Regions from separate parts of the Oceanobacter sp. ABM4_470 genome, predicted to be linked through region 2. Evidence: predicted binding sites of a transcription regulator. Region 2 holds the regulator's gene; each other region holds the start of a gene.

Region 1 (8,041 bases), 1.6 Mb from region 2:
AGCAGTTCTGTGAGGAGTACTCCCTATGCACAAGCTGAAATTGCACACCGTATCCAGCATCGACGAATTGGTTCAACCAGCAAAACCGATCCATATTTCCCTGCGTAGCCCAGCGCTGGCGTTCTTTACTGACTTCCTCGACAACGAGCCGCTGGTGATCGAATCGTCTGTGACCGCGGATAACGCCCGCCGCATCATGATTCGTACCCATGTCCGTCTGAAGCTGGTGCTCGACAACGACAACCGCTTTGCCGGTGTGATTACAGCGGAAGATTTGGCCGAGCAAAACGTGATTCAAAAAGCCGTCAACAACGGCAGCCTGCGCAGCGATGTGCTGGTGTCTGATCTGATGACCCGTAAGAGTGATCTGAGTGCCTTCGACATCAGCGAAGTCGAAAAATCCACCATCGGTGATGTGGTTAACTTCCTGCGCGAAGTGCACCAGCAACACTGCCTGGTGCTGGACGCCGAGAATCACCAGATTCGCGGTATCTTCTCCGCCAGTGATATTTCCCGCAAGCTGCGCCTGCCGCTGAATATTCAGGAGCAATCCAGCTTTGCGCGAGTCTTCAGCGCGGTGTCCTGAGTCAGCTGAATCGATAGCGTTGCAATTGGCAATAACACAAGCCGGGCATGTCCCGGCTTTTTTGTGACTGTAATAGCAGAATAAGGATTCGCTTGAATCAAGCGACGTTACTTGTCGCATTGGCTTGTCACTATGCCGTCTGAGTCAGGATGACTCACAGGAACAAGGACGATAAGAGCAAGACGCTCTTGTGATGGACCACGCCAGGGAGGCGGGATTCAGGAAGAAGTTGAGCAGCAAGGAAGCTGCTCTCGTTTTAAACGCCTGCGTTCATCACTCCAGCGATGCAGGAGCGGCCCGACGCCTGGTCAGGCCCTTGATTGGTGATTCGACAAGGTTACTCGACGGGTTATTTGATAAGGCTTTCTGCGTTGTTATTACTTTGGCTGCCGGCTGTTTCTGAATCATCAGGTATCACGCCGTACAGTTTCGCCATGGTTTGCGCCTTGCTGGCGAATTCTTCTACCCAGTGCTCTGGGGCTTCAACCCGAATGTGTTCATTGAGCCCATAAACCCACCAACGGGTTTCCTGATCGTCAGGCACTATCGCTGTCAGGCGGTAGCGGCCATTGTCGGCTGGCCCGTGAATTTCCTGCTGATGACTGATTGGCGTTTCCTGCAAGCGTGAGGCAATACTCTCTGAAATATCGGCGATCAGCTCGATATCACCGCTGTGTCCCCAGCCAAAATTACGCAGGAAATCATCAATATCAAAGTTGCTGTTGTCCGGGCAAAGGGCGTCGGTCAAGCGCGCATCGGCGATGCGGTGTAAGGCATAGATGTAAGGGGTGGTGTAGTCGTTGGCAGTGGCGACCAGATAGTGGGTGGCGCCTTTTGCAACCAGAGCCAGCGGCGTCAGATTCAGCTGTTTGGTGTCCTGATGGCTACGGCTGGCGTAGGACACCGCCAGTTGTTTGTTCTGCAACAAGGCTTCGGTAATGTTCTCCCAGGTGGCTTCGCACGGTTCGGGTGGCAGCAGCTGTTTGGTTTCCGGTAGAACCCTAATGCGATCTGGCCACACAGATGCCTTGCCTTTGAAGCTGTTCAGGCTGCTTTTGGCTTCTTCAAATTGGGGCTGAATTTGCTGGAAAGCATAGGCCGGTAGAACCTGTTTCAGATACGGCTCTGCCAAAATGAAAGACAATGCGGCGGCTGAGTTGGAACGATGCAGAAGCTGCTTACCTCCGGCGACAAACCCCCACGAGTTACTGCGGCCGTTGGTCTCGGTATAGAGCTGGTAAGCAACAGAAAGGGATTCCAGATCCCGTTCCACCGTGCGTTTGGTGCAGCGGTAATCCCGCTCCAGCTTTTGGTGCAGCAACGTGGTGCTGATTGGGTCGGATGGCTTTTCGGGAATCAGGCGCAACATTTCCATTCGTCGTGCGAATGTCAGGTAATCATTGGCCATGCTAAGCAACTCCTTATGCTTGGGACGGGTTTCGAGGCCTGATTATAAGTAGATGAAATGTGATTTCTATCACATTTGAATCTGAATTGATTGATAAATGAACCTTAAATGCCCGGCAGTCGTGCTTGAGTATTTATCAGCATCGATGCAGGCGCTGCCCGTTGAGCGAAGAACACAGGGTCATTGGATGCACCGAACGTGTCGTGTAAGTCCACTTCCTCGGGATCGGTCACAGGAGGTTGGGTTGATGGGTCGATCATGTCCACATGCAACGCGATTGCCTGGCACATGGGGCAGCAATCGGGCAAAGCGCTCAGCTCCGAGTAGACATAGTTCCAGTTACAGATGGAACACTGGGCATGGTAAACAAATGCAGGCTGAGATACTTTCATCGCTTTCTCCATCATCCTTCAGGAAACAATGAGGGCATCTTGCGGGGTTGAAGCGTCAAAACGTGTCGCAATTCACAAAAAACATAACCGTTTTTTAAACGGCAGAATGTCAGGCAGCAGATGAGCTGAAACGGGAGTAGAGCTCCGGAATAGACGCGACTAACCAAAGGCTGCTTATGTGACTTGGGAAGATAAAAACAAGGAATAGTTAATGGCTGAGGTGGCAGGACTCGAACCTGCGAATGACGGGATCAAAACCCGTTGCCTTACCACTTGGCGACACCCCAGCAGATGAAAAAGCAAGAAAGCTTTCTCGAAGAAGTTCAAGCTGTGCCTCAACTTCAGGACGCGCATATTATCAGGAGAAAAAATTCCTGCAACATCAAAAGCTTAGAAAATTTAAAAAAATCTGAAATTTTTTCCGATTTGGTGGTTTTTTAGTCATAAGGTTTTGTTTTTGCAGCAAAATCGGTAAATTAACTGGATGTTTGAACAGTATCTGGAATTCTTCCATGCGATTGATCATCGCTGAAAAGCCATCACTTGGCCGGGCCATTGCCGCGGTATTGCCAAAACCCCATCAAAAAGGGGAAGGATTTGTACGGGCGGCCAACGGCGATGTGGTCAGCTGGTGCATTGGTCACTTGCTGGAGCAGGCCGAGCCGGATGCCTACAACCCGGTTTTCAAACAGTGGAAGCTGGATCACCTGCCGATTGTGCCGGAACAGTGGCAATTGCAGCCGAAGCCTAAAACCCGCAAGCAGCTGTCGGTGCTGCGCAAACTGGTAAAAGAAGCCAGTCAGCTGGTGCATGCCGGCGACCCCGACCGCGAAGGGCAGTTATTGGTCGATGAGGTGATCAGCTATCTGAAGACCCCGGCCAACAAGAAGCAGGCCATGCAGCGTTTGTTGGTCAGTGACCTGAACCCGGCGGCAGTGAAAAAAGCGCTGAACCAGTTACGACCCAACAGCGAGTTTGTGCCGCTGTCGGTCTCGGCATTGGCGCGCAGTCGGGCCGACTGGCTGTACGGCATTAACCTGACCCGTGCCTGTACCATCAAAGGGCAGCAAGGCGGCTTGAAGCAGGTGCTGTCGGTGGGGCGGGTGCAAACCCCTGTGCTGGGCCTTGTTGTTAAGCGGGATCAGGCCATCGAGCAATTTGTCTCTCGGCCTTTTTACGAAGTGCGTGCTGCCATTCATATGGCCGAAGGGCAACCGTTGGCGTTCTATGCCAAATGGCAGCCCAGTGAAGCCTGTGCCGCTCATCAGGATGAAGACGGCCGGGTGCTGAACCCCAGGCTGGCGCATAATGTTGCCGAGCGTATACGCCATCAGGCCGCCAGAGTGCTGTCCTGCAACAAGAAGGAAAAGCAGCAAGCTGCGCCTTTGCCCTACAACCTGTCAGCCCTGCAAATTGATGCGGCCAAGGCCTTTGGCCTGAGTGCCAAGGTGGCACTGGACGCCTGTCAGAACCTGTACGAGAAGCATCAGCTGATTACTTATCCGCGTTCTGACTGTCGTTACTTGCCGATGGAGCATTTTGGCCAGCGCCAGTCGGTGGTGGCGGCGATTGGCAATAACGTTGCCGATGCCGGCCTTGGCAAGGCCGTGGCTGAGGTGAATCTGAGCCTGAAATCGAAAGCCTGGAATGACAGCAAGGTGGGTGCACACCACGCCATTATTCCGACCGAAAAGCGCAGCGATATCAGTAAACTGGGGCGCGCCGAACAACAAATTTACGGGCTGGTCGCGCGTCAGTACCTATTGCAGTTTTATCCGCCCTATCGTTATGCGGACCATAAAATCGAACTCGATATTGCCGGTGGGCTGTTTGTTGCCAGCCAGCGCAGCGCTCTGGATTTGGGCTGGAAAGCCATCATGCCGGTGCGCAAACCTGCTGCTGGCGAAGAACCGTCCGACGAGCAGCGTCCGCCGTTGCCTGATGTCAGTGCCGGGCAGCTGCTGTTCAGCGGCGACCCCAAAATTGACGAAAAGCATACCCAGCCGCCGGAGTTCTTTACCGACGCCACCCTGTTGGCGGCGATGACGGGCATCAACCGCTATGTGCAAAGCAAGGAGCTGAAAAAAATCCTCAAGGACACCGATGGCCTGGGGACTGAAGCGACCCGTGCATCCATCATCGAACTGCTGTTCAAACGGCAGTTCTTGCAACGTCAGGGCAAACAAATCAAGTCGACGCCGTTGGGGCGAGCGTTGATCAATGCCTTGCCAGAACAAACCACGGTGCCGGACATGACCGCCCATTGGGAGCGGCAGCTGAACGACATCAGTGAGCGGACGTTAAATTACGACGGCTTTATGCAGCCGATGCTGAACGAGTTGGGGTTGCTGGTGGGCCAAGCTGGCAAGTTGGATATCGGGGCGTTTCAGGGGCTTCCTGCACCGGCCCAAACGCCGTATCGACGCGGCCGTCGTGCGGGTTCAAGCGGCAGCACCCGTTCCCGCAGCAGTACCAGTAAAAGCTCCGGCAGCCACTCTGGTACTGGCCGGCGTAAGTCATAGGCTCCAACGAGTCAGACTTCTGGCAGTACGTAATAGCTCCATCGGCGTTCGCCCTGTTTGCTCAACTTGCCTTCTTTATGCAGTTTTTTCAGCAGGTATGAGGCGCGGCCGTGGTCAACGTCCAACAGTTGCTGTGCGGTGGCGTTGTTGATGCGGTCGTTGTGACGAACAAAGTCCAGCAGCATAGCCTCGTCGTTATCCACTTGTGTCCCCGGCGGGGCAAAAGCAAAGCCAGAACCCGGGCCTTGGCCTGAGACCGGGTGGGTTCTGTGGGTCGATGCCGCTGTTTGAGAGGCTCGTTCCTGAGCAGTACTTTCTTCAACATTACTTTCCTCAACCGCTATTCCCTGAACAGCGGCTTCGGTTGGCGCTTCGACAAAGTTCAGATGGCGGCGAGTGATGCACTGACCGCGACTGGCGATCAGCGCAAATTCAATCATATTGCGCAGCTCACGCACGTTGCCCGGAAAACCGTAGCTCTGGATAGCCTGCATGGCCTCAGGGCTAATTGCCGATGACGGGGCGTCGGCCTGTTCTCGCTGGCGGCCCATTTGACGGCTCAGAGTGCTGATAAAGTGGTTCACCAGCAATGGAATGTCGTTCATGCGTTCGCGCAGGGGCGGTAATTCCATGCGGTAGCCTGCCAGTCGGAAGTACAGGTCCTGACGGAATTCCTGACGGTTGACCCGCTGTTGCAGGTTGACGTTGGTGGCTGCCACCACCCGAACGTTTACCTGCTTTTGTTTGTTGCTGCCAATCGGCGTCAGCAAACCATCTTCCAGCACGCGCAGCAGCTTGGTTTGCAGCCCTAATGGCATGTCGCCAATTTCATCCAGAAACAGGGTGCCGCCGTTGGCTTGTTCGAAATAGCCGGTACGGTCGTTGATGGCGCCAGTGAAGGCGCCACGGGTGTGGCCAAAAAACTCGGCGTCGGCCAATTCGGCCGGAATCGCGGCGCAGTTCACTGCAATAAAAGGTTTCGCCGAACGCTGGCTGCCGTAGTGAATGGCCCGCGACACCAGCTCTTTGCCGGTGCCGCTTTCGCCCAGTACCAACACGTTGGTATCTGGTGCCTGTTGCAGGCTTCTGAGCTGTTCCAGCAGCTCCAGCATGCGTTGGCTTTGGCCGACAAACGCATCCAGTCCCCAGCGTTCTGCCTCCTGACGGGTCAGGGCCGACAAGGTGTTCTGGCTGGTGTTAAGGGCTGCTTCTGCTTGCTGGCGCTTGTCGATCTGGGCCTGCAACTCCTGATTCAGTGCTTGCAGCTGCTGGTTACGTTGCAGCAGTTCCTGTTGCTGTTGCTGAATGGTCAGCTGGGCCTGAATGCGCGCCAGTACTTCCTGTCGATGCAGCGGTTTGGTGACATAGTCGATAGCACCAGCTTCAAAGCCTTTGACCCGATGTTGCGGGTCAGACAACGCGCTCATGAAAATCACCGGGGTTTTGCTGCCTTGTGGCAGTTGCTTCAGACGACGGCAGGTTTCGTAGCCGTCGATGCCCGGCATCATCACATCCAGCAGAATCAGGTCTGGTTGGTGCTGGCTGGCCAGTTGCAGAGCATCTTCGCCGCAGGTGGCTACTGACAGTTGCAGGTTGGCTTCGGCCAGATAGCTGACCAGCACATCAAGGTTATCGGGCTGGTCGTCAACGATCAGCAATTTGGGCAGTTGGGTCATGGGGTCGGGTGTCTGCTAGCCAGGGAACGTCAGCAATCTATAAGAGTTTTATAAGAAAATCCTGTCGATTCTATCGCGAATCTATGAGGTTTCTATAAGCGTCAGTATGAAATTCTATAAGGTTTTTTGCTTATAAAATCATGAGTATTTTTATAAATCATTGATTTTAAATGAAATTATTTTTTGGCCCGTAACCTGCTATGTCAGCTGTAACGAAGATAAAAACGATTTGGGGGTTACTTATGATGCTGGCGCAAAATTACAACGAATCCTTGCCTATGGTACTGGTGATCGACGACAACCCGACCAACCTGGATGTGGTCATCGAGCACCTGGGCAAAGAAGCCATTGATGTTCGTGCGGCAACATCCGGTATGGAAGGGCTGGAACTGGCGCGTTTTCTGGAGCCGGATTTGATCCTGCTGGATGTGCTGATGCCGGATATGAACGGTTATGAGGTGTGTCGTCGCATCAAGCGAGATCCTCAGTTGGCCAATATTCCGGTGGTGTTCCTTTCGGCGCTGGGCGAACAGGTACGGCGTGATCACGGTTTCCGGGTTGGTGGGGCCGATTATCTGCAAAAGCCGTTCGTGGCAGAAGAATTGAAAAGCAGTGTCTGGAATAATCTGGCCGTAGCCTAATCCACCCTCAACACCGGAAACACCACCACCATGATGGCTTTTGATGGCGGCGACCCAGGTCGTTCAGGAAATAACTCCAACACACCTGCACGACGATCACTTCTTTTACCAACTCCATTGCATGGCCTGTGCCGTGGATTGATGCTGGCGACAACAACCATGGCGACAATAACCATGGCAACCGCGGCGATGGCGGACGAATTAGCCAGCCAGGATGAGCTGGGTGAGTTGATGGCCTTGCTGCAACAGGAAACCGAGCTGGCAACCCAAACTCGCATGAACGCTGACTACGTGCCGGGCATGGTGTCGGTGTTGTACGCCGAGGATGCGCTGGTTTCCGGCAAGCATACGGTGGCGGATGTGTTGTCGGATGTGGCCGGGTTTATGGTTAATGAAACCAATAGCGGCGACAAGCGCGTGATTGTGCGTGGTGTCGGCGCGACCCAGAACGCCAGTAACCTGAAGCTGATGCTGGATGGAGTGGCGGTCAATCGGCCAACCGATGGCTCTGCCGACTGGCTATTCCGCATGCCGTTGACCATGGTCGATCGGGTGGAAGTGATTCGTGGGCCGGGTTCGTCGGTACATGGCGGTTTTGCCTTTTCCGGCGTGGTGAACGTGATCCCGCGAACCGAAAATTCCGTTGGTGCCTTCAGCGGCAGCCAACAGCAGCGCCGGTTGGCTCTGAACCTCAGTGAATCGACCGACGCTGGCGTGAACACCCGTCTGTTAGCTTCGTTCTGGCGCAAGGGCAACTCTGGTCTTGAAACCGGCCCGGATAATTTCCGGCCGTCGGCAACGCATTCGCCGGGGCGT
Region 2 (8,041 bases):
AGGTCAACGACCTGGCTGAACTGTTCGCCAAGGCTGCGTTTGCCATTGCCGACATGCAAGAGCTGAAACAGCTGGAAGCTGATGTTTACGGTTGGCTGGGGCAGCTGCAGCAGATGCTGCGTGATGCCCAGCAACTGGCGGCGGTCAGTAAGCCGAGCAGCGTCGAACAGGTTGAGCCGAGTGGTAATCTGATTGCTAGTGCACCGGCGGAACAAAGCCGTGCGGAAATCTTGCTGGGCATATTGGGTGAGTTACAGGCCCTGATTGAATGCCAGCGTGGGAATCACAAGGAAAGCTGAACCTGCGATTCATGAAGTCCAGTTACTCAAAACACCCGCCATGTGGCGGGTGTTTTTGTAAATACTGCGGATACTCGGGTTTGTCGCTTAAACACGTTCAGTAAGAATCGGCACTTGCGGCTATTTTGGCAGGTACTGAACAGCTGGATTTCCCTGCGGTCGGCAATGCTGGCCGTTACTCTTGTTATCTTTATGTTACACTCGCCATCCAATTTTCGTGAGACCTTCTATGGCACGCTTCTTTGAGATTGTAGAGCTTACCAATGGTGACGTGGCGCTTCGTCGGGTTGATGACGAAGAAGACGGTGATGCGCTGGTGCGTATTCATTTTTCAGCCGACGCCAAAGCCAGTTTGAGTGAGCATCATGTAGATATTGCCCGCGTCATGCTGGAAGCCGGTGTGCGTAAAGTGGGTGAGTTGTCTGGTTTTGATATGGACGACGAAGAATTTGATATTGATGCGCCGTCTCACAAGGTACATTGATCTGTCTGGTATCGCACTCATTGTTTGATGGCTAATGACCTGTAAAACATCAGCCCAAAGCGTGGATAAGATACCCAGCAACGAAAAAAGCAGCCAATGGCTGCTTTTTTTGTGCTTCGATTTTGAGCCTTGTTGTTCCAGTAAGGCATTGAACCGTCGCACTGTCAGAGGCTGCTGTGAACCAGTACCACATGAGTACCACTTTGGGCGGCTGTTTGGCGCAGGCTTCTGCGAGCCTCGCTGCTGAGACCACCTTGCCATTCAATGATCAAATGGCTGTTGGCACTGGCCATAATACGTTCGCACAACGCCATTTGGGTGTCCTGGCACAGATCAATATGGACTACCGGAGCGGTACCGAGGCCAATACTCTCCAACCACTGTTTGTTCAGGGTCCGATTCGGGCTAAGCCACATCAGCCAGCGGTTACTGGAATTACACTGCGCCAGCATCGGTAATAGCTGCATCGGCTGGATAGCGCTGTCGTCACTCAGAATCATTTCGGTCAGACTGCCTTTGGCTGGCTGGACATTCAGGGTCTTGCGATCCTGAATCCGGCTGCTGAGAGACAAATCAGGCTGGTGATCGACTTGCAAACTCATCTGGCGCATGGCGGCTGACCTCGTGATAACTGACTGAGAACTTAGTGGCGGCGAATGACGCCGACGTACAGTCCTTCGATGTTAAATTCCTGTTCGCGCAGATCGACTTCAATCGGCGCGTATGCTTCGTTTTCGGCGTGCAACAGAACCTTGTTGCGGTTCTTTTCCAGGCGCTTGACGGTCACTTCGTTTTCAACCCGGGCAACCACCACCTGACCATTACGAGCGGTATCGCACTTGTGAACCGCAATCAGATCGCCGTCCATAATGCCGATGTTCTTCATGCTGTCGCCGTGTACTTCCAACAGGTAGTTGGCATCTGGTTTGAAAAAACCGGTCGGCAGGTTGCAGTAATCTTCAATGTGCTCTTGCGCCAGAATGGGTTCACCAGCGGCCACACGACCGACGATAGGCAAACCTGGCTGTTGGGTTTCAATCACACGAATCCCGCGTGAGGCACCTGGCATGATCTCAATAGCCCCTTTGCGCGCCAGTGCTTTCAAGTGTTCTTCGGCGGCATTGGGAGACTTGAACCCAAGCTCTTTGGCAATCTCCGCACGGGTTGGCGGAAATCCGGTTTCCTCGATTCGGCTACGAATCAGATTCAACACCTGCTGTTGTCTTGCGGTGAGCTTGATCATGTGTCTTTCCATATCTGTTTATCTGTACAGTGGTTGGAAATATATACAGTAAAAAATACTGTGTAAACCCACAGTGTTTATTTTTTGTTGGTCTATTGCTCATTGAATTTATTGGGCTGGACTGGTTGGGGAGAAATCGTCGGGCTGGGGGATAAGTTACGGATTTTCCTGGCTGGTATAGGTGGGAACGGTTTAGAGGCTCTGGTTTTATTTGCCAGTTTGTTTGAATACGTATTCGGGTTGACGCTTTTCTACGCGGTAACGACAGTGTTTCCAGTACTTTAGCGCCGTTTTTAGGAAATAGATTTGATTCAGTTGCGTTTCAAACGTATGTTTCAAACAACAATAATGCATGGAACCTCAGCCCCATGGCCCAGAAAGACACCGCCAAAAGTATTCTTAATGCCGCTGAAGAATTGTTTTCCGAGCGCGGGTTTGCCGAAACCTCGCTGCGTAACATTACCAGCAAAGCCAATGTGAATCTGGCCGCGGTGAATTACCATTTCGGTTCCAAGAAAGAACTGATTCAAGCCGTATTCGCCCGCTTTCTGACGCCGTTTTGCGCCAGTCTGGACGAGGCGCTGGCCCAGTACGAAGCCGAGCTGAATGGCGATACGCCAGATTTCGGCAAGTTGCTGCGTTTGCTGTCGGGTACCGCGCTGGCAGCTGGCAAGGGCAGCACTCGTCGCGTGGGCATTTTCATGCGTTTGCTGGGCCTGGCTTACTCACAAGAGCAGGGACATTTGAGGAAATTCCTGCGCAATGAATACGGCCAGGTGTTCAGCCGTTTTATGACACTGGTAACCGCTGCGTCGCCGGGGCTGGATGATCAGGAGCGATTCTGGCGTATTCACTTTATGTTGGGGGCGACGGTGTTTACCCTGTCCGGGGTTGAGTCATTAACCGCCATGGCAGAACACGACCTCGGCGTCAGCAGCGGTATCGAGCAGGTGATTGACCACCTGGTGCCGTTCCTGTCGTCGGGCTTTCAGGCTCCACACCAAGACTGACCTTCGATACCGAGAACGTATGATTGTCGACACTATTGGGCTGCGGGATGCGCCCACGATTGAAATTTCCATTGCTGATCAGGCGCTGCGTTTTAGCGCTGAAGATCGCTGCTATCTGTTTGATGTGTCTACCGCGCTGAATGGCGTTGGTGAGCGAAACGGCAGTGGCTGCACGCCGCGCGGTTGGCATCGTGTCGTCGCCCGTATTGGCGACGGCCTGCCCATCAATGCCGTGTTTGTTGGACGTCGTTTTACCGGCGAAATCTATTCGCCGGCGTTGGCCGAACAGCACCCCAGCCGGGATTGGATTCTGAGCCGTATTCTCTGGCTGCAAGGCTTGGAGATTGGCCGCAATCGCATGGGCAATGTCGACTCGATGCGACGCTATATTTATATTCACGGAACTCCGGATACGGAACCTATGGGGCGGCCGGAGTCTCATGGCTGTGTGCGTATGCGCAATGAAGACCTGCTGACGTTGTTCGATTTGGTGCCCGCTGGCACCCGGGTCTGGATACAGGAACACAGCTTTTCGAGAATCCCATGTCGTTTGATCTGACCACGTCTGAACCCCGCCCATCGGTGGGTGTAATTGCCGATTTGATCGGTACCGAACTGGTTCCACAAGACCGTGTTGTACTGGACTCACCCGCATTAAGCGGATTGATTCTATTTGCTCGTAATTATCAGAGCCGCAGTCAGTTAACCCAATTGCTGGATGCGGTACGCCGCGAACGCCCGGAGTTGCCGGTGTTTGTTGATCAGGAAGGCGGTCGGGTACAGCGTTTCCGAGACGGTTTTGTTCGTCTACCAGCCATGATGCGGTTGGGTGAATGTTTTGCGGCTGACACGGATCTGGCTGTCGAGGCGGCTGAAAAACTGGGCTTTGTAATGGCTGCTGAACTGGTTTTGGTGGGTGTTGATACCAGTTTTGCCCCGGTACTGGATATTGAGCGAGGGTGCTCCCGGGTGATCGGTGATCGCGCTTTTGGCACCAGTGCTGCGGTGGTTGCCCAGCTGGCGTCGGCGTTTATTCAGGGGATGCGAGCGGCGGGTATGAAAGCCGTAGGCAAACATTTCCCCGGGCATGGCGCTGTTGAAGCCGATTCCCACAAGGAGTTGCCGCTGGATGATCGCAGCTACTCTCAGCTGATGTACGATATGCGCCCGTTCAAACAGTTGTCGGCAGCGGGGCTGTTGGACGGGGTGATGCCTGCCCATGTGGTGTACCCGGCGGTCGACCCGGTATCAACCGCTGGTTTTTCTCAGCGTTGGATGCAGTTGCTGCGTCAGCGGGTGGGTTTTGACGGCGTGGTTTTCAGTGATGATCTGACCATGGAAGGCGCGGCCAAATACGGTGACTACCGTAAGCGGGCTGAGTTGGCGATGGCAGCGGGATGCAACGCATTGGTGGTGTGTAATGTGCCGGAAGGCGCTGAGGCGGTGCTGAAGGCTGTCGTTGATGCAACGGCATCCGCGGATTCGCCTTATCGCAAGCTTGATCTCTCTGATTGGCGTATTCGCTATAGCGGAGAACAGCGACTGCAGATCGAAAGCGATCTGCAACAACATATTCAATGGCTGGTGGAAGCCGGTCTGATTCAACACGATTTTGAGTAACAAAAGCATGGCGTTTAATCGCATTGGCATTATTGGTGGTACTGGTCTGACTCGTTTGGAAGGCCCGCACATCACCCAATCCCATGACATCAATACCGTTCTCGGCACGCCTTCCAGCGCGGTACAGGAAGGCACCTGGCAAGGCAAACCGGTGTTGTTTTTGGCTCGCCATGGCCACCCGCATGCGGTGCCACCCCATAAGGTTAACTATCGGGCCAATCTGCTGGCACTGCAGGAAACCGGGGCTGAGGCCATTATTGCTGTGAACGCGGTGGGCGGTATTCACGCGGACATGGGGGCTGGTGCCATTGTGATTCCGGACCAGTTGGTCGATCTGACCTGGGGCCGCGAAAGCACCTTCTTTGATGGTGCCTACAAGCCGCTGGAGCACATCGATTTTACCGATCCTTTTGATGCCACACTGCGCAAAGCATTGCTTGCAGCGGCCAAGGATATTGCGCTCGATGTACTGGATTTTGGTGTGGTGGGTGTCACTCAGGGGCCGCGTTTGGAAACCACGGCGGAAATCAACCACATGGAGCGCATCGGGTGTGATCTGGTGGGTATGACCAGTATGCCTGAAGCGGTGCTGGCCAGAGAGCTGGGTATTCCATATGCCAGTATTTGTCTGGTGGTTAACCCGGCTGCCGGTCGCAGTGACGCAGAGATCACCATGGAAGACATTCGGCGTGTGTTGGATGGCGGAATGGGCCAGGTGCGTGACCTCATTGCTGCGGTTCTGCCGCGCCTTTGATGTTATTCAGGATGGGGCAGTCCCTAGGGGCCCGCAACAAAAAGCCCCGGTTATTCAAGTGAATAACCGGGGCTTTTTCGTTTCCGGGCCGTGATTAGCGCGAATCAGTTCGTTTGCTTCGTTGTCGCTGTATTAGCCGTCGTATTTGCAGTGGTCGAGGTTGAGGCAGCTGATGTAGACAGGGGCTCGGTTGCTGGCTCAGGCATTTCTACCTCTGGCACGTCGATTGGCGTCAGCTGGATCACGACGCCCAGCATTGGGTGGTCGAGGTAGTGCAGCTCGTTGGATCGCATACGGCGCGCCAGTTTGACGTGTGCTGCGCGAACCGGATAGCGGCCATCAATTTTTAGCGCCTGTTGCAGTGTCGGTTGGTTGGCTAGCAGGGATAATTCCAGCTCGCTGGGCTGCTGAGCGGGGTTGGCGGAAGGATGCGGAATCGACGCGGCATTGATGCCCGGAGCCTGCGTGGTGGTGTTTTGCATTGGCAATTCACCGGCGGCGTTGGCAATAAGGCTGTTTTCGCTGCTGAGTGCGATGACGTCGCCATTGGCGGATTCAATTTGCTGCAACACCGGCTCTTCAGGCATTTGCTCGCTGAGGTGTTGAACGTACAGGTCGGTGGTGATGTGCAGGTAGCGGCTCAGGTACAGGCTAAAAGTACCTTCAACCTTGATTTCCGGCTCGCCCGGCAGCGAGATGCTGACAGGGTGGCGGATTTCACCGGCTTCCGGTTGCACGGCTTCGATCCAGCGCTGATGCCAGATAACACTCATATCGCCTTGCGGGTCGATACGGCTGGCTTCGCGTTCCAGCATGCGTTCAGTCAGTACGCCGTAGGGCAGGGAGTGGCTCTCGGCGGCGTAATAGCCAAGCGGCAAACTGGCCAGCCAGGCGTCGAGCCACTGCTGCTGTCGGTACAGCTGTTGTAGTGCATCGGGCTGTCGGGATGGCTGACTGAGCAAATGCATGGGCGTGGATGCAGGTTCAATCCATTGCTCCCAGTGTTCGCCGTCAATGGATGTGGTGTTCTTGTAGGCAACCAGCATCATTTCGACTTCGTACCAATGGTCGCCGAACAAGGCGTTTTGGGCCTCTGCCTGATTCATCAGCAGTTGATTACCGAGCACTCCGGCGGCCAAAGTCAGGCAGCCACGGCTGAGCAGGCGGGAAAGGGGCTTCACGGATCAGAGTTCCTTTTGCAGTTCGGTCAAAACCTGTTCGATAACAGTAAATCGGCGGTCGATGGTGTCCATATTGAAGTAGAAACGCAAGGTGTGTCCGCCTTCCAGTTTGTAGCTGGCCGGTTTGGTTTGTACCAGTTTCACCAGTGTGAATGGATTGATGTTGGTGTCGGCACTGAAATCCAGCTTGCCAGACTCGGTACCGGCGTCGAGTTTGGCAATGCCCATTGGCGTGAGTTTCAATTTCAGTGAGGTTTGTCGGAACAGGTTCTTGACCTGATCTGGTAGCAGGCCGAAGCGGTCGATCATTTCGACTTGCAGCTCGCGCAGTTCGTTGTCGGTTTCGCAGTTGGCCATGCGCTTGTAGAGAGTCAGGCGGCTGTTTACGTCAGGCAGATAGTCGTCTGGAATCAACGCAGGCATGTGCAGGTTGACGTCTGCGGTTTGCCTTGGCGTCAGGTTGTCTGATGGTATTTTGCCAGAACGCATGGCTTTAACCGCCTGATCCAGCATTTCCATGTACAGGGTAAAGCCAATGGTTTCGATCTGGCCGCTTTGCTCGTCGCCCAGCAGTTCACCGGCACCTCGAATTTCCAGATCGTGTGTGGCCAGCATAAATCCGGCACCCAGGTCCTGAGAGGCTGAAATGGCTTCCAGGCGCTTTTCGGCGTCTTTGGTCATGGTCTTCGGCGGTGGCGTCAGCAAGTAGGCATAAGCCTGGTGGTGGGATCGACCAACACGGCCACGCAACTGGTGCAGCTGAGCCAGGCCAAATTTATCCGCGCGGTTAATGATGATGGTGTTGGCGGACGGAATGTCGATACCGGTCTCAATGATGGTGGTACATACCAGCACGTTAAAACGCTTGTGGTAGAAATCGCTCATCACGCTTTCCAGTTCACGTTCAGACATCTGGCCATGGGCAACAACGACCCGGGCCTCTGGCACCAGTTCATCCAGGTCGCGAGCGACTTTCTCGATGGTTTTGACTTCGTTGTGCAGGTAATACAGCTGACCACCACGAAGAATTTCCCGCAGCATGGCTTCCTTGATGGCGGCATCGTCGTATTGGCGCACGAAGGTTTTCACACTCAGGCGTTTTGCTGGCGGCGTGGCGATGATCGACAGGTCGCGGATACTGGCCATAGCCATGTTGAGCGTACGTGGGATTGGCGTGGCGGTAAGGGTGAGGATGTCGACCTCGGCGCGCAGGGATTTGATGCGTTCTTTCTGTTGCACACCAAAGCGGTGTTCTTCATCGATGATCAGCAATCCCAAGTGCTCGAACTTGACGTCTTTCTGCAGCAGCTTGTGGGTGCCGACCACAATATCGGTTTTGCCCTCGATCATTCGGTCAAGGGCTTGCTGGGTTTCCTTGGCGGATTTAAAGCGGGATAACACATCCACTTTTACCGGCCATTCTGCGAAGCGGTCGGCAAAGTTCTGGTAG
Region 3 (8,041 bases), 1.6 Mb from region 2:
CATTGCTGGTATTCACCCAGTCGCTGCTGACTCGCAAGTCGATCCGCGACTGGCAGTTATTTGTTTTCCTGACCATTGAATGCCAGCTATTCACCGGCTTGCTGTTTTTCACCGGCGGAGCCACCAACCCGTTAATTTCCTACTTTCTGGTGCTGATCGTCATTGCCGCCTGGGGACTGCCCTGGAATCAGTCGATCTGGATTGCCGCCCTCGGCATTCTGGACTACAGCATTCTGGCCGTCTGGTACCAGCCCATCCTGTTGAGCGAGTTGGACGGCATGAGCCACGTGCAGGACATGGATCATATGTCGTTGGCCAGCTGGCACCTGTCGGGCATGTGGCTGACTTTTGTGATCAGCGCGCTGATTCTGGTGACCCTGATTCCCCAACTAATGCGCACCCGCCAGCGTCAGCAGCAGGAAATCCAACAACTGCGAGAACAACAACTAAAGAACGAACAATTGATTGGTATTGGCACCCTGGCAGCCGGTACCGCCCATGAAATGGGTACACCTCTGATGACTATGGGGATGGTGCTGGAAGACCTGCTCGACAGCGGTTCCGTCAGTCAGAGCCCGGTACTTGAAAAAGACCTCGACCTGTTATTACAGCAGGTGCAGCGCTGCCAGCAGTCGTTACAGCAGCTGGCCAAACAGGGCCGTGAAGCCCGCACGGCCCGCATTCAACCGGCCCATGAATGGTTGCACAGCAACCTGCAACGCTGGCAACTGAGTCACCCCAAAGCACGCTTTGAAAGCGCCGCCAACATGTCGCATAACAGCGCCCCCATTCAAACCTCGCCCTTGCTGGATCAGGCCTTGCTGAACCTGCTCGACAACGCCGCCGAAGCCGGCAGCGACACCGTTCAGCTCAGCTGCCAGACGGCGGATGGGTTCTGGTGTCTGGATATTTGCCAGAACGACCCCCACGCCGCCCATCAACTAAGCCAATACGTCCCCTATCAAAGCGACAAACAAAGCGGCCTCGGCATTGGACTCTACCTGAGCAACGCCAGCGTCGAGCAATTTGGCGGCAGCATTGAACTGCACGCACTGGATAACGGCGGCAGCTTGTGCAGGCTGCGTTTGCCGGTTCACACAAACGCCAGCAGCAACACAACAACAAGCAACACAACATCCAGCAATAACACAACCACCACGCCACCTGATTCTGGAGCCAACCGATGAACCTGCCTCGCATTCTGGTGATCGACGATGACCAACACTTCAGCCAGGTGATGTGTCGTAGCCTGGAACGGCAGGGCTACCACACCGCCGCTGCCAGCAATGGCGAGCAGGCGTTAGCTACCCAGCAGACATTCCAGCCCGACTGGGCAACCCTGGATTTGCGTATGGAGCAAGAATCCGGCTTGCGATTGATCATCCCCTTGCTGAAGCAACAACCCCACCTGCGTATCGTCATGCTGACCGGCTACGCCAGCATTGCCACCGCGGTCGAGGCCATCAAACTGGGAGCGCACAACTACCTGCACAAACCGGCCACCTTGCAGGAACTGATCGCCGCCTTTGGCAGCGACAGCCAGACCACAACAGACAACCCATCGGCCACCAGCACAGAGCCCGAAGGGGAAATCATGTCAGTCGACCGGCTGGAGTGGGAACACATCCAACGGGTGCTGAATGAAAACGAAGGCAACATTTCAGCCACCGCCCGGGCGCTGAACATGCACCGTCGAACCTTGCAGCGAAAGCTGCAAAAATACGCCCCACGATAAACAAAGGGGGACATCTATTTAATCCGGTGCTCACTCTGGGCTGCTGGATGGTTTCGAATCACGAAGCCGACTTGCAGGCCTGACGGGTCAAGTCAAAAGTCGGCGACACAGAGTCGAGATCATCCGGTAGCCCCCGCAGGGCGCGGGTTGCCGCCACCCAGTGCTGTGTTGACGAACTTGAAAAGACTCGACCGGACAGGTTCGTCATTTCGCTGCATTCGTCGCCTTGCACTGAACAACGGCAACACTCGCGCAGAGCCGTGCAGGATTAAATAGATGTCCCCAAAGGACTAACATGAAGTTTCTGGTTTTCCTTGGCAGCGTACGCAACAGCACCCCACCCCGTCCGGCCCGCTTGGGTGAACGCGTCGCGTTGGCCTGCCTGCTACAGCTAAAAGCCCGTTTTAACGCCCATGCGGAAGAGCACAGCTTTGAACTGATCGACCCACTCGACTACTCATTAGAACCGGTGTTCAAACCGCACTTTTCCTATTCCAAACGTCAGGTTCCGCCACTACTGGATTCACTGGCCGAGAAAATCCGCAGCGCCGATGGCTACGTCATGGTCAGCCCGGAATACAACCACAGCATGAGTCCGGCATTGGCCAACCTGCTGAACCACTTTGGCAGCTCGTTGTTTTCCTACAAACCCAGCGCCATCGTGACCTACTCCGCAGGCCAGTGGGGCGGCATGCGCGCCGCCGTCGGTATGCGTACGTTTTTGTCCGAGCTGGGCTGCTTGCCGGTATCTGCTATGGTGCATTTGCCCAAAGCGCAGGAGGTGTTTGCAGAAGATGGCAGCCTGACGGCCGGAGAAGACAGCGAACGCTGGCAGGACTATGTTGGCCGTACCTTTGACCAGTTAATGTGGTGGGCCGACGCCACCCACAAGCAGCGCCAACAGATTGACCCCAACAGCCAGATTGGTGTGTTTTCCAAATCGCCTTCTGAGCGGAACATTCTCTAGACTGGCATGTAGAAGCCAAAAAGCAGGAGCGCCATTTTCACCCAAGCATTGAGGTGAGCCAATTTTATCAAGAACATTCAAAGCGGCCTTACCATGGATGGTAAGCCAGTTCAGTTGAGGCATGGATGCCGAATCTGAACGTGCTTTGCGAATGTTTGCGATAAAAATTGAGTCGCGAACCGGAAGCGCAAGGTGGAAGGACGATCCGATGCTTCAGGCCCCGCCCTGGTACAGCTCAAGGAACGAATCAGCGCCCGCTATTTGAAATACGAGTCTTCGTTAAAAGTACTCAGCCACTCGGTATGAAACGCCACCATTCCGGCGATGAACATGCCGTTCACCACGCCTTCCGGAAACATCATCAGCGGCAAGTAGCGCAGGTAGTCGTGCCACACCTTGGCCAGCGTATAGTCGCCGCTGGCTACATACGCCAGACTCTGCAACACATCCAGAAACGCATGGGTAAAACCGGCATTAAGAAAGCCTGCTACCAGAATGTAGACAAACGGATTGTGCGGCAGGCGCTTGTACACCAGTGAGTAAAACTGCCAGGTAAAAGCAATTGGCAAGGCATTCTGAATCAGCAGGTGATAACCGAAATCGGTCCAGTGAGTGGCACCCAGCAACAGCAGTCCAAGCTGCATCAAGGCGGCGGCCAGCAAGGCCAGTCGCCAGCCCATCATCAGGGTGGCGGCGGTCAGGCCCAGTACGTGAAATTCCAGCCCCGGCAGAATGCCTGCTTTCGACATCCACAACATCACCAGCGCCACCACACTGCCGTAAAACAAATGCTGCGCGGTGCGGTTTTCCCGTAGCGCCTGCCAACGATAGCTGTAAATGCTGTAGCCCAGCGTCAGCACGCTGAGCACGCCGAATACGGCAAAAGTCCAGGCTGGAAAGGCTGGTGTCATGGTCTGGCTCCGATACGATCAGAGGTCAGGCAAGCAGCTCCTGACAATACAGCAGGGCGTCTTCGCGGCCATTACTGGCCGGGTAATAATTGGGACGAACCCCCACCTGACAAAATCCAAGTTTTTCATACACGGCAATCGCCGCAGCATTGCTTTCCCGTACTTCCAGAAACATCTGGCTGCAACCGCCCTGTTCGACCATATCGAGCATTTGCTGTAACAGCTGCTGGCCAAGGCCACGACCACGCAGGTCTGGCTCGACCGCAAAGGTCAGCAGCTCGGCCTCACCGGCAATCTGGGTAACCACCGCAAATGCCACCAGCTGCTCTGTGGCAGGATCGACCAGCTTCCAGATCACGCCGTTGCGCTCCAGATAGCGACTCATGGTGGCCCGGCTCCAAGGGTGATAATGGCTGCGGTTTTCAATGTCCATCAGTCGATCAAGATCGGCCACAACGGCCGCCTGAACCTGATAATCCGCGCCGGTTTTAACTGTCATTGGCCAGATTCCGCACCGTCAGTAGTTGTTGCCACAGCTGTTTTTTCAGCGCCCCTTGCTGCATGACCGTCAGGACGCTGTGATCCATATAAGCACCGGGCACGTCGATGTGCTGTAGCCAGCGACGGGCATTGGTGCCCAAACCAATTGCCAGTTTGGCACCATGATGGGCAAAGAAATTCCACTGCGCTCGCAGGGCTTGTTCAGCCACCGCCGCACTTTGGTCTTCACGGGCATTTTCAATAAAAGGCCAGCGGAACATTACCGGCTCGCCCCGCAACACTTCCCAGCCCATGGCCGCGCACACCCGTGGCGCAAAGGCCAGCAGGTTGCCCAGCTCATTGAAGTCGTCGCAGACCCACACCACCGTATCACCGAACTTCACAAAGTGCAGTTCAAAACGCGGCGGCGTAAGATCGGTTGGGTCGATTTTGCCATCCAGCGAAGCGGCTTTGTCTTGCGCTACCGCAGTATTCTGTGGCGCAGTCGCTGGTCGATCCGTTACCGGCGTATCAGGCTCTGTCCTGGCAGCAGAAACTGAAGAAACCGGAGCCGCGTGTGCTGGACGGTCAATAGCCGCCGTTGGATTCGCCGAAGCAGGTGCCGGATTCGCCGCAGCAGGCGCTGACGCAACCGGAGCAGCACCGCCCAGTAACTGCGCTGCCATGTGCGCGCCACGCTGGCTGTCACCGGCCGCAGGCAAGTGATCGGCAGACATATCACCGGTGCCGTGTAAGTGGGTGCCTTCCCCCAATACCGGTAACAGGTTACTGGGGGCAGCATTGGGCAGTTCCTGACGTGGAACCCACACCGGAATGCCCATGGCTTGCAAATACTGCTGACGAACGGCCTCACGCATAGAACAACATCAACTCCGCTTAAACGCCGTCATTCTGTGGGTGCTGACGCACCACATTGGAATGCAGCATGTTGAGGGCGTGAATGTACGCCTTGGCGGAAGCCACCACAATGTCGGTATCCGCGCCGTTGCCATTCACAATTCGACCGCCCTTCTCCAGACGAACGGTCACTTCGCCCTGTGAATCCGTACCCTGGGTAATGGCATTCACGGAATACAGTTGCAAGCTGGCACCGGATTCGGCCACCTGTTCGATGGCTTTCAATGCCGCATCAACCGGACCACTGCCTTCGCCGCGTACTTTATGTTCAGTGCCGTCCTTGCTGACCACCAGCTCGGCGACCGGGGTTTCACCGGTAGCAGACTGACTGGACAGGGACACCAGTTTGAACACGTCCGGGGCGATATCCGCGACGGTTTCGCTCACCAGTGCTTGCAGATCTTCGTCGAAGATTTCGTGTTTCTTGTCGGCCAGATCCTTGAAGCGGGCAAAAGCCTCGTTCAAGGCCGCGTCGGTTTCAAAGCTGACGCCCAGCTCTTCCAGACGACTACGGAACGCCGCACGGCCAGAGTGCTTGCCCATCACCATCTTGTTGGCGCCCCAGCCCACGTCTTCAGCCTTCATGATTTCGTAGGTTTCACGGTGCTTCAGCACGCCGTCCTGGTGAATACCGGACTCGTGAGCGAAGGCATTAGCACCGACGATGGCCTTATTTGGCTGTACCGGGAAACCGGTCACGGTGGACACCAAACGAGAAGTCGGCACGATGTGGGTAGTGTCGATGCTGGTTTCAATGTTGAACAGATCAGAGCGGGTACGGGTCGCCATCACGATCTCTTCCAGCGCCGCGTTACCGGCACGTTCACCCAGACCATTGATGGTACATTCCACCTGACGGGCACCGTTGGCGACCGCCGCCAACGAGTTGGCTACCGCCAGACCCAGGTCGTTGTGACAGTGCACCGAGAAAATCGCTTTGTCGGCGTTTGGAATGCGTTCCAGCAGAGTCTTGATCTTGTAGCCAAACTCTTCCGGAATGGCGTAACCCACAGTGTCCGGAATATTAATGGTACGAGCACCGGCGTTGATGGCCGCTTCAATGATGCGACAGAGGAAGTCCATGTCGGAACGACCGGCGTCCTCACAGGAGAACTCGACGTCTTCCACAAAACTACGGGCTTTCTTCACCGCGTAAACCGCCTGCTCAACCACCTGATCCGGCTGCATCCGCAGCTTGTACTGCATGTGAATTGGCGAGGTCGCAATAAAGGTATGAATACGGGCACGTTCGGCTTTCGCCAGCGAGGCGGCCGCACGTTCAATGTCATTATCCACCGCACGGGCCAGACTGCACACCGTGCTTTCACGCACTGCCGCAGCCACCGCTTCGATGGAGGCAAAATCGCCCGGAGAGGCCGCCGCAAAACCGGCTTCGATCACGTCAACGCGCATTTTTTCCAGCGCCTTGCCGATACGAACCTTTTCTTCCCTGGTCATGGACGCGCCCGGGCTTTGTTCACCGTCGCGCATAGTGGTATCGAAAATGACCAAACGATCTGGCGTACTCATGATGCTCTCTCCTGCAAATTTGGGGTTGTGCGCACGTTTGTAAGTATAAATATCGATTGTCATCGTGCTGGCGCACACATCTGAACAGCCCTCTCGGGGCCGCCCGTGTCACTAGTTGATTATACGCAGACACCCCAGTGGCCGCAGTAGTTGAGGCCGCCGAATTACGCTTATTTTTGATCCTCACTGATGAGCGTCAGCGCCCAAACACAGCCGTCGGGAAATGACCAATCGTCTCATCCAGACGCACAGACGCTTGCAAGCCAAAACCAAATACTGTTTATTTATACAGTAATTTTGATTTTACCGCGTCATCGGCGCAAGGCGTAGCACATGCTTCCTGAATCCCGCTCCCATACAGCCAACGACCCTGCTTCCCATTCGGTACTCGATCAGGTGCTGGACCGTGGTGATGTCTGGCAGGCCAGACGCCAGCCGGAGTTTGCGCACAAGCAGATCTCCAGTGGTTTTCCGGAGCTGGATGCCCAATTGCCCGGCGGTGGCTGGCAGGCTGGGCAGCTGTGCGAGATTTACCAGCAAGGCCTCGGAACCGGTGAACTGAGCCTGATTCTTCCGGCGTTGGCCAAACTCAGTCAACAACCCCACTGGATTCTGTGGGTAGCGCCACCGGCCATTCCTTACGCGCCGACACTCAGCCAGGCAGGGGTTAACCTGAAACACATTCTGGTGGTGCGCCCCAAAAGCTACAAGGAAGCTATCTGGTGTTTGGAAGAAGGCCTGCGCAGCGGTCATTGCAGTGCGGTTCTGGGCTGGCTGGGAGAATGGCACAAGCAGCATATTCGCCGCCTGCAAATCGCGGCGGCAGATACCGATAGCCACTGCTGGGTTTGGCCACAAACCGGTTTTGATGCCAGTGGTTCGCCGGCGGCCTTACGCCTTGGCGTACAACGCTTGTCTGCCCGTCAGCTGCAAGTGCAATGCTTCAAGCGTCGTGGCAGCTGGCCCGGCAAGGACTTTATGGTCGATATCACGCAGGCCAGCGGCACCCCGATGCCAGCCAACGACCGTTTTCCAGCTCACAAAGCTGTGTGCCTGCAGTCCGTTGCACGACTCGGCTCGGCCAACTGACAGGGCATCCGCCATGACGCCGCTGTGGTTATACCTGCATTTCCCCGACCTCTACCTGCACAGCCTGCTGATTCCGGACGATCAGCCGGTGGCCCTGCTGGGAGCCAGGCATCAGCATGTCGAACAGCTCAATGAGCCTGCTCGCAAAGCCGGCGTCACCGTCGATATGTCGATGGCAACGGCTTGCAGCCTGTGCCCGGGATTGCTCTGTCAGCCACTGGATGACATACAGCAACAACAGTTACTGGAGCAAAAAGCCCTGTGGGCCTATCGCTACTCGGCGCAGATTTGCCTCGACCCACCGCAAGGGCTATGGCTGGAAATTGGCTCCATGCTGAAGCTGTTCGGTGGGCTGGAATCCCTCTGGCAGCGACTGCTGCGCGAAGCCCCAACACAATGGCCAATTCAGCT

What was found. Region 2 encodes LexA, which represses DNA repair genes until DNA is damaged. Its sites were predicted from a motif close to TACTGTNTANNTANACAGTA; they were not measured.
Region 1: ACXADJ_RS13805 (DNA topoisomerase III) is a predicted target of LexA. The motif match lies at 2,865-2,884, and genes of this name have one in related genera.
Region 3: imuA (translesion DNA synthesis-associated protein ImuA) is a predicted target of LexA. The motif match lies at 6,816-6,835, and genes of this name have one in related genera.

The regions. Positions count from the first base shown of each region.
Region 1 covers NZ_JBSWTR010000001.1:3,127,549-3,135,589, reverse strand. The annotation lists gene ACXADJ_RS13825 (CBS domain-containing protein) at 26-586, shown strand; gene ACXADJ_RS13820 (helix-turn-helix transcriptional regulator) at 936-1,994, opposite strand; gene ACXADJ_RS13815 (hypothetical protein) at 2,099-2,386, opposite strand; tRNA gene ACXADJ_RS13810 (tRNA-Gln) at 2,599-2,673, opposite strand; gene ACXADJ_RS13805 (DNA topoisomerase III) at 2,899-4,908, shown strand; gene ACXADJ_RS13800 (sigma-54-dependent transcriptional regulator) at 4,920-6,584, opposite strand; gene ACXADJ_RS13795 (response regulator) at 6,827-7,225, shown strand; gene ACXADJ_RS13790 (TonB-dependent receptor plug domain-containing protein) at 7,385-8,041, shown strand, end outside.
Region 2 covers NZ_JBSWTR010000001.1:1,573,509-1,581,549, reverse strand. The annotation lists gene ACXADJ_RS07005 (DUF6586 family protein) at 1-299, shown strand, start outside; gene ACXADJ_RS07000 (hypothetical protein) at 529-783, shown strand; gene ACXADJ_RS06995 (cell division inhibitor SulA) at 948-1,394, opposite strand; gene lexA (transcriptional repressor LexA) at 1,427-2,026, opposite strand; gene ACXADJ_RS06985 (TetR/AcrR family transcriptional regulator) at 2,395-3,036, shown strand; gene ACXADJ_RS06980 (L,D-transpeptidase family protein) at 3,056-3,595, shown strand; gene nagZ (beta-N-acetylhexosaminidase) at 3,580-4,656, shown strand; gene ACXADJ_RS06970 (S-methyl-5'-thioinosine phosphorylase) at 4,664-5,410, shown strand; gene ACXADJ_RS06965 (CsiV family protein) at 5,515-6,591, opposite strand; gene mfd (transcription-repair coupling factor) at 6,595-8,041, opposite strand, start outside.
Region 3 covers NZ_JBSWTR010000001.1:5,097-13,137, reverse strand. The annotation lists gene ACXADJ_RS00055 (ATP-binding protein) at 1-1,187, shown strand, start outside; gene ACXADJ_RS00050 (response regulator transcription factor) at 1,184-1,735, shown strand; gene ACXADJ_RS00045 (NADPH-dependent FMN reductase) at 2,031-2,702, shown strand; gene ACXADJ_RS00040 (energy-coupling factor ABC transporter permease) at 2,960-3,613, opposite strand; gene rimI (ribosomal protein S18-alanine N-acetyltransferase) at 3,639-4,112, opposite strand; gene ACXADJ_RS00030 (hypothetical protein) at 4,102-4,971, opposite strand; gene ACXADJ_RS00025 (2-isopropylmalate synthase) at 4,991-6,541, opposite strand; gene imuA (translesion DNA synthesis-associated protein ImuA) at 6,875-7,630, shown strand; gene ACXADJ_RS00015 (Y-family DNA polymerase) at 7,644-8,041, shown strand, end outside.